One region of the Streptomyces glaucus genome, then DNA from elsewhere that is predicted to be linked to it. Evidence: riboswitches for the same ligand, from Rfam matches in the RefSeq annotation. Region 1 holds a riboswitch; the other holds the start of a gene.
The links. A riboswitch is a leader RNA that binds a small molecule or an ion and turns the genes downstream of it on or off. The one in region 1 is predicted to bind cyclic di-AMP.

Region 1 (3,581 bases):
CCCAGCCGGGCCGCCCGCTCCCGCAGCCGCAGCACCGGCAGGGTGGGGATGCCCTCGCGCAGGTCCGTGCCCGGCGTCTTGCCCGACTCGTGCGAGTCGGAGGCGATGTCCAGTACGTCGTCCGCGAGCTGGAAGGCGACGCCGAGCCGCTCGCCGTACTGGGTGAGCACGTCCACGACCGTGTCGTCGGCGCCGGACATCATCGCGCCGAACCGGCAGGAGACCGCCACCAGCGATCCCGTCTTGCCGCCCAGCACGTCCAGGTAGTGCTCGACCGGGTCCCGTCCGTCCCGTGGTCCCGCCGTCTCCAGGATCTGCCCGGTCACCAGGCGCTCGAACGCCTCCGCCTGCACCCGCACCGCCTCCGGGCCGAGGTCGGCCAGGATGTGCGAGGCCCGGGCGAAGAGGAAGTCGCCGGTGAGGACCGCCACCGAGTTGCCCCAGCGGGTGTTCGCGCTGGGCACCCCGCGCCGCACCGCGGCCTCGTCCATCACGTCGTCGTGGTACAGCGTGGCGAGGTGGGTCAGCTCCACGACCACGGCCGACGGCACGACGCCGGGCGCGTACGGGTCCCCGAACTGCGCCGCGAGCATCACCAGCAGCGGCCGGAACCGCTTCCCGCCCGCCCGCACCAGATGCTGGGCGGCCTCGGTGATGAAGGGCACCGCGCTCTTGGTTGCCTCGAGCAACCCTTCCTCGACAGCCGCCAATCCGGCCTGGACATCGGCTTCCAGAGCCTGGTCCCGCACGCTCAGCCCGAACGGCCCGACGACGGTCACGAGGGGTCTCCTGTCTGCTGGTGTCTGCTGGCGATTACACGGTTTGTCGATAGGTCGCTGCCCTCACTCAAGTCAGCGTATCCGGTCACGTTTCGATCACCGATAGGGCCCACGGTTACAGCCCGGGCGATACGGGACCAGGACCGTCATGTTTTTGATCGGTTCATATGAGCGGACATGGAACGACATGGCGTGACCATCCTCACTCCGCGCGCGGCGAACGCGCCCGCCGCCGCCGGCGGCGCACCCGGTCCCCTCCCCGCGTCTCCGCGCCCGGCCCCACGACCGGCCCCTTACGGGCGAGTTGGCCATATTGCCCGTTTTGCCGGTCTTTTCGGTCTCCGTGAGTTGGCTCACGCCCCGGCGCGCCGCGCCGCCCGCCCCGCCTCCTCCCCACCTCCCCGGCCCCGCAAGCGAGTTGCCCCTCGGCGCCCGCGAAGGATCAAGCACCCAAAACACCCCAGAACAAGGTCAACAGGAGCGTTCCGCGAATCCCGCACTTGTTCCGGACATGTGCTCTCGCATACGTTCCCGGCCTGTCGGGCGGACGCCGAATCCTGCCGCCGTCCGCGCCACCCACGACGAACTCACTCGCACGGCAGGAGCGGGGGACCCAGGTAAGCCGCCGTACCGGACGCACCGGTGCGGCTCGGGGTGAAGCCGTGCCCACGGGGCACGACCGGGCACCTCCCGCCCGAACCCGACAGCTCACCTCGCAGGCGTAGGAGAGGAACCGACCATGCCTGCACGCGGCCACCGCCGTACCGCCCGCCTCGCCCGCACGCTCGCCCTCGCCGGCACGGGCGCCGCCGTACTCGCCCTTCCGCTCGTCGGCGCGGCCAGCGCGTCCGCGGCCACCACGGCCGCCACGACGACCGCCGCCACCACCACGGCCACGGCCTACCCGGACAACCTCGACGGCTGGATCCGGGAGGCGCTCGACATCATGGCGCAGAACGGGATCCCCGGCACGTACGACGGCATCCACCGCAACATCATGCGCGAGTCGTCCGGCAACCCGAACGCCGTCAACCTGTGGGACTCCAACGCCGCCGCGGGCACCCCGTCCAAGGGCCTGCTCCAGGTCATCGACCCGACCTTCCAGGCGTACCACGTGGCCGGCACGTCGTGGGACCCGTACGACCCGGTCGCGAACATCACCGCCGCCTGCAACTACGCGGCCCAGCGCTACGGCTCGATCGACAACGTCGCCGGGGCCTACTAGGCCCGCCGAGCCCTCCCTCTAGGCCGCGCCGAACAGCCGCTCGAGGACGACGGCGACGCCGTCGTCCTCGTTCGACCGTGTGATCTCGTCGGCCACCGCCTTGAGGGCGGGATGGGCGTTGGCCATCGCGACGCCGTGGGCCGCCCAGCCGAACATGGGGATGTCGTTGGGCATGTCCCCGAAGGCGATCGTCCGCCGCGGGCCGAGCCCCAGGTGCTCGGCGGCCAGCGCCAGGCCGGTCGCCTTGGTGACGCCGAGCGGCTGCAGCTCGACGGTCCCGGGCCCCGACATGGTGACCGTGGCGAGGGAGCCGACCACCGCGCGGGCCGTCGCCGCCAGTTCGTCGTCGGACAGCTCGGCATGGCGCAGCAGCACCTTGCTGATGGGCGCGCACCACAGGTCGTCGCGCCGTTCGACCCGCACCGCGGGCAGGGTCGGGTGCGGCATCCGGTAGCCGGGCTCGATCAGCGTGAGCCCGTCGACACCGTCCTGGTCGACCGCGGCGTACACCTGCCCCACCTCGGCCTCGATCTTGCCGAGCGCGGTCTCGGCCAGCTCCCGGTCCAGGGTGACCGACCACAGCAGACGGTGCGCGCCGGCGTCGTACACCTGCGCGCCCTGCCCGCACACCGCGAGCCCCCCGCAGCCGAGGTCGTCCAGGAGCGGCCGCACCCTCGGCGCCGGGCGTCCCGTCACCACGAGGTGCTGCGCACCGGCCCGCGCCACCCGCGCGAGCGCGGCGCGCGACCGGTCGGAGAACGTGTCGTCGGCGCGCAGCAGCGTTCCGTCCAGGTCGGTGGCGACGAGTGAGAATGCGGTGAAGGGGGCCATGATCAGAGAATACGGACCGGGCGCCCCGCCGACGCGTCCGGAGCCGGACCGCCCCACGGACCCCGGCGCCCGCGGGGCGTCGGAGACCGCCGGGGAACACGGCGCACACGTGTCCGGAAGTCACCGCCTTCATCCCCCTTCACCGCCTACAGGTGGTTGTGGGCCTCTGCACCGGTTGGCAGCAGCATGGCCCGGTACCTACCGCCGGGGCGGCCCCGGGGGTACCTTCCTTGTGTCCGGGGGGACTTGATCGGGGGGTCAGGTTGAGCAGTGGACGCATTCGCGTGCTGGGGCCGGAGGAGCTCGGCGAGGGGGAGAAGGAGCGCTGGCGGGAGCTGCGCGCCGCGTCGGGCGCGCCGCGCAACCCGTTCATGGAACCGGAGTTCACCGAGGCCGTGAGCCGGGTCCGCCCGCACGCGCGCGTGGCGGTGGTCTACGAGGGCGGCGAGGCGGCCGGTTTCCTGCCCCACGAGCGCGGGCCGCTGGGCCAGGGGCGGGCCGTCGGACTCGGGGTGTCGGACTGTCAGGGCGCGGTGCTGCGCCCGGGCCTCGGCCTGGACGGCCGCGCCCTGCTGCGGGCCTGCGGACTGTCCAGCTACGCCTTCGACAACCTGGAGGCGGAGCAGCGGCTGTTCGTGCCGTACGCCGCCGAGGAGTTCACCACCTACGTCATCGACGTGGGGAAGGGGTACGAGACCTACGAGAACGCCCTGCGCACCCGGTCGCCGAAGTTCCTGAAGACCACG
Region 2 (3,581 bases), on a different contig from region 1:
CTGGCGTACGCGGCCAGCGCCGACCAGGCCAGCCGGTCCCAGCAGATATCCGTCGCCGAGAAGATGCTCGCCGACCAGGGCATCGCCGCGTGGCCGACGTGCGGCCTGCTCGCCGGGCTCGTGGACGACCCGGCGTCCACCGGCGCCGGCGCGTCGGAGGGGAAGCCGGCCGGCGAGGACACCGGCGGTTCCGCGGACTCCCGGAACACGGCAGAGCCGACGAGCCCGGCGGAATCGGGAAGTCCGGCCGGTTCGGGGGGATCGGCCGGCTCGGAAGACGCCGAAGGGGCGAAGGACTCCTCGGAGCGGCCCGGTTCGGGTGACTCGTCCGACTCGCCCGAAACATCCCATGAGGCGTCTCCCGAAACGTCTCCCGGTCCTTCCTCTCCCTCCTCGCCTTCGGCCCCGGCGTCCCCGTCCACCGCGCCCGACGATGCGTCAAACGCGAAGGACGAATCCGCCGAGTCCGACACGTCCGCCGATGTCCGGGAAAGTGGCGGTTCGCCCAGCGTCGCCCCCAGGAGTGACGAAGCGGACAACTCTGGACAGAGCGTGGGGACTTCCTATCTGGTCGACACCGGATCCGCCGGCATCGGCCGCCACCGCGGCCCCAGCGCCGACGAAGAGGCGGTCGAGGACCGCAGGAGCGCCTCCTCCGGCCGGCACGCCTCCCGCGGCGACGACGCCACGCGCGAGGACGTCGACGGCTCGTACACCGTCCGTTCCGGCGACACTCTCTGGACCATCGCCGACTCCCTTGACCTCCAAGGCGGATGGCGCACCCTGTACGACGGCAACAGGGACGTCGTCGGCGCCGACCCGAACACCATCGTCCCCGGTCAGACGCTCGAGGTCGGGGCCGAACCGAGCGGAGAACGACGGTAGTTGGCGTCGGGTTTCCCGCTGAATGTCGCATATAAGCGCAGTGAGAGATAGATCTCAGAAGCCCTGATCGTCTTTGAAATTCCGCGGCGTGCCTGCCTACGGTCGTGACCGCTCGCCACCGCGGGCCCCGGCTGCCGCAACGCCGAATCCTGCCAGCGGCCGCCCGGGAACAGTCGTCGCGTCAAGCGCCGTGGGCAGGAGCGGGGGAACCAAGGTAGGCGCCGGAACCGGCAGTTGAGGCCGGAACCGGCTAGGGGTGAAGCCGTGTCCCGCGAGGGACGCGGCCGGGCAACTCGACCGGCCCGAACCCGACAGCTCACCTCGCAGGCGTCGGTGAGGGGATCCAACCATGCTGTTTTCCGGCAAGGGCAAGCACCGTCGTCCGAACAAGGCCACCCGTGCCATCGCCATCGCCGGTGTGACCGGCGCCGCCGTCGCCGCCCCGCTGATGGCGTCCGGCACGGCCTCCGCGGCCACCGCCTCCGAGTGGGACGCCGTCGCCCAGTGCGAGTCCGGCGGCAACTGGTCCATCAACACCGGCAACGGCTACTACGGCGGTCTGCAGTTCTCCGCCTCCACCTGGGCCGCGTACGGCGGCACGGCGTACGCCGCCACCGCCGACCAGGCCACCAAGGCGCAGCAGATCGAGATCGCCGAGAAGGTCCTCGCGGGCCAGGGCAAGGGCGCCTGGCCGGTCTGCGGCAAGAACCTGTCGGGCGCCGCGTACAGCGGCGGTTCCGCGTCGAGCGGTTCGTCGAACGGCTCCTCCTCGAACGGCTCGTCCGGCGGGGCCTCCAACGGCTCGTCCGGCGGGGCCTCGAACGACTGGTCCGGCGGGGCCTCGGGCGGCTCCTCGCAGAACACCGGGACCACCACCCGCTCCACCGAGCAGCCGGCCTCCCGCTCCGCCGAGCGTCCGGCCGCCCAGAAGACCGTCACCACCCCGACCGGCGAGAAGGTCAAGAAGGGCGACGGCGAGTACAAGGTCGTCGAGGGCGACACCCTCAGCTCGATCGCCGCGGAGCACGACGTCCGGGGCGGCTGGGCGAAGCTGTTCGAGCTGAACAAGGACATCGTCGAGGACGCCGACCTCATCTACCCGGGCCAGCAGCTGCACCTGAAGTAAGAGGCGGCTCCCGGGCCGGCCACAGCGCCCTCACATCCGGGTCCTCCGTCATGGAAGCCCCGTGAGGGCCGTCCCCCCGTCCCCACGGGCTCCCCGCCCCGGTGCGTGTTCCCCCGTACGCACCGGGGCGGGGCTTTTGCGTGGCTGGGGGCGTACGGGCGCGGGAGGGGGCGCGGCCGCCCGTTGACCTCTTTGTTCCGCCGGGAAACAATTTACTCCCGGTTCCCCCGTGCAAGGGGTGACCGGCTGGCCGATCGCCCCGAGCCGGTTAGGCTCGTCTCGCAGAGCCACCACGGTTCACTCGCGGAGCCGTCACGGTCCTGCCAACCCGCGTCACATTCAAGAAGGAGATGCTCGTGCCGTCCATCGACGTCGTCGTAGCCCGGGAAATCCTGGACTCCCGAGGCAACCCCACGGTCGAGGTCGAGGTCGGCCTCGACGACGGCAGCACGGGCCGTGCCGCCGTCCCGTCCGGCGCCTCCACGGGCGCCTTCGAGGCCATCGAGCTCCGCGACGGCGACTCGAGCCGCTACCAGGGCAAGGGCGTCGAGAAGGCCGTCCTGGCCGTCATCGAGCAGATCGGCCCGGAGCTGGTCGGCTACGACGCCACCGAGCAGCGCCTGATCGACCAGGCCATGTTCGACCTGGACGCCACCGACAACAAGGGCTCCCTCGGCGCCAACGCCATCCTCGGCGTCTCCCTGGCCGTCGCCCACGCCGCCTCCGAGGCCAGCGACCTGCCGCTGTTCCGCTACCTGGGCGGCCCGAACGCGCACCTGCTGCCGGTGCCGATGATGAACATCCTGAACGGCGGCGCGCACGCCGACTCCAACGTGGACATCCAGGAGTTCATGATCGCCCCGATCGGCGCGGAGTCCTTCTCCGAGGCCCTGCGCTGGGGCGCCGAGGTCTACCACACCCTGAAGAAGGTCCTGAAGTCCAAGGGCCTGTCCACCGGCCTCGGCGACGAGGGCGGCTTCGCCCCGAACCTCGGCTCCAACCGCGAGGCCCTCGACCTCATCCTGGAGGCCATCAGGGAGGCCGGCTACCAGCCCGGCGAGCAGATCGCCCTGGCCCTGGACGTCGCCGCCACCGAGTTCCACAAGGACGGCCGCTACGTCTTCGAGGGCAAGGAGCGCACCGCCGAGGAGATGACCGCGTACTACGCGGAGCTGGTCGACGCCTACCCGCTGGTCTCCATCGAGGACCCGCTGAGCGAGGAGGACTGGGACGGCTGGAAGGACATCACCGCCAAGCTCGGTGACAAGGTCCAGCTCGTCGGCGACGACCTGTTCGTCACCAACCCCGAGCGCCTCCAGCGCGGCATCGACGAGGGCATCGGCAACGCCCTGCTGGTCAAGGTCAACCAGATCGGCTCGCTGACCGAGACCCTGGACGCCGTCGAGCTGGCCCAGCGCAACGGCTACAAGTGCATGATGTCCCACCGCTCCGGCGAGACCGAGGACGTCACCATCGCCGACCTGGCCGTCGCCACCAACTGCGGCCAGATCAAGACCGGCGCCCCGGCCCGCTCCGAGCGCGTCGCCAAGTACAACCAGCTGCTGCGCAT

Region 2: another riboswitch for cyclic di-AMP. It lies ahead of ABD363_RS19795 (transglycosylase family protein); the one in region 1 lies ahead of ABD363_RS02175 (transglycosylase SLT domain-containing protein).

What each region holds. Positions count from the first base shown of each region.
Region 1 covers NZ_BAAATK010000002.1:145,069-148,649, forward strand. Annotated here, with positions in the region: gene ABD363_RS02170 (polyprenyl synthetase family protein) at 1-779, opposite strand, end outside; cyclic di-AMP (ydaO/yuaA leader) riboswitch at 1,354-1,516, shown strand; gene ABD363_RS02175 (transglycosylase SLT domain-containing protein) at 1,519-2,004, shown strand; gene ABD363_RS02180 (HAD family hydrolase) at 2,023-2,835, opposite strand; gene ABD363_RS02185 (GNAT family N-acetyltransferase) at 3,120-3,581, shown strand, end outside.
Region 2 covers NZ_BAAATK010000026.1:29,105-32,685, reverse strand. Annotated here, with positions in the region: gene ABD363_RS19800 (transglycosylase family protein) at 1-885, shown strand, start outside; cyclic di-AMP (ydaO/yuaA leader) riboswitch at 1,062-1,230, shown strand; gene ABD363_RS19795 (transglycosylase family protein) at 1,235-2,011, shown strand; gene eno (phosphopyruvate hydratase) at 2,368-3,581, shown strand, end outside.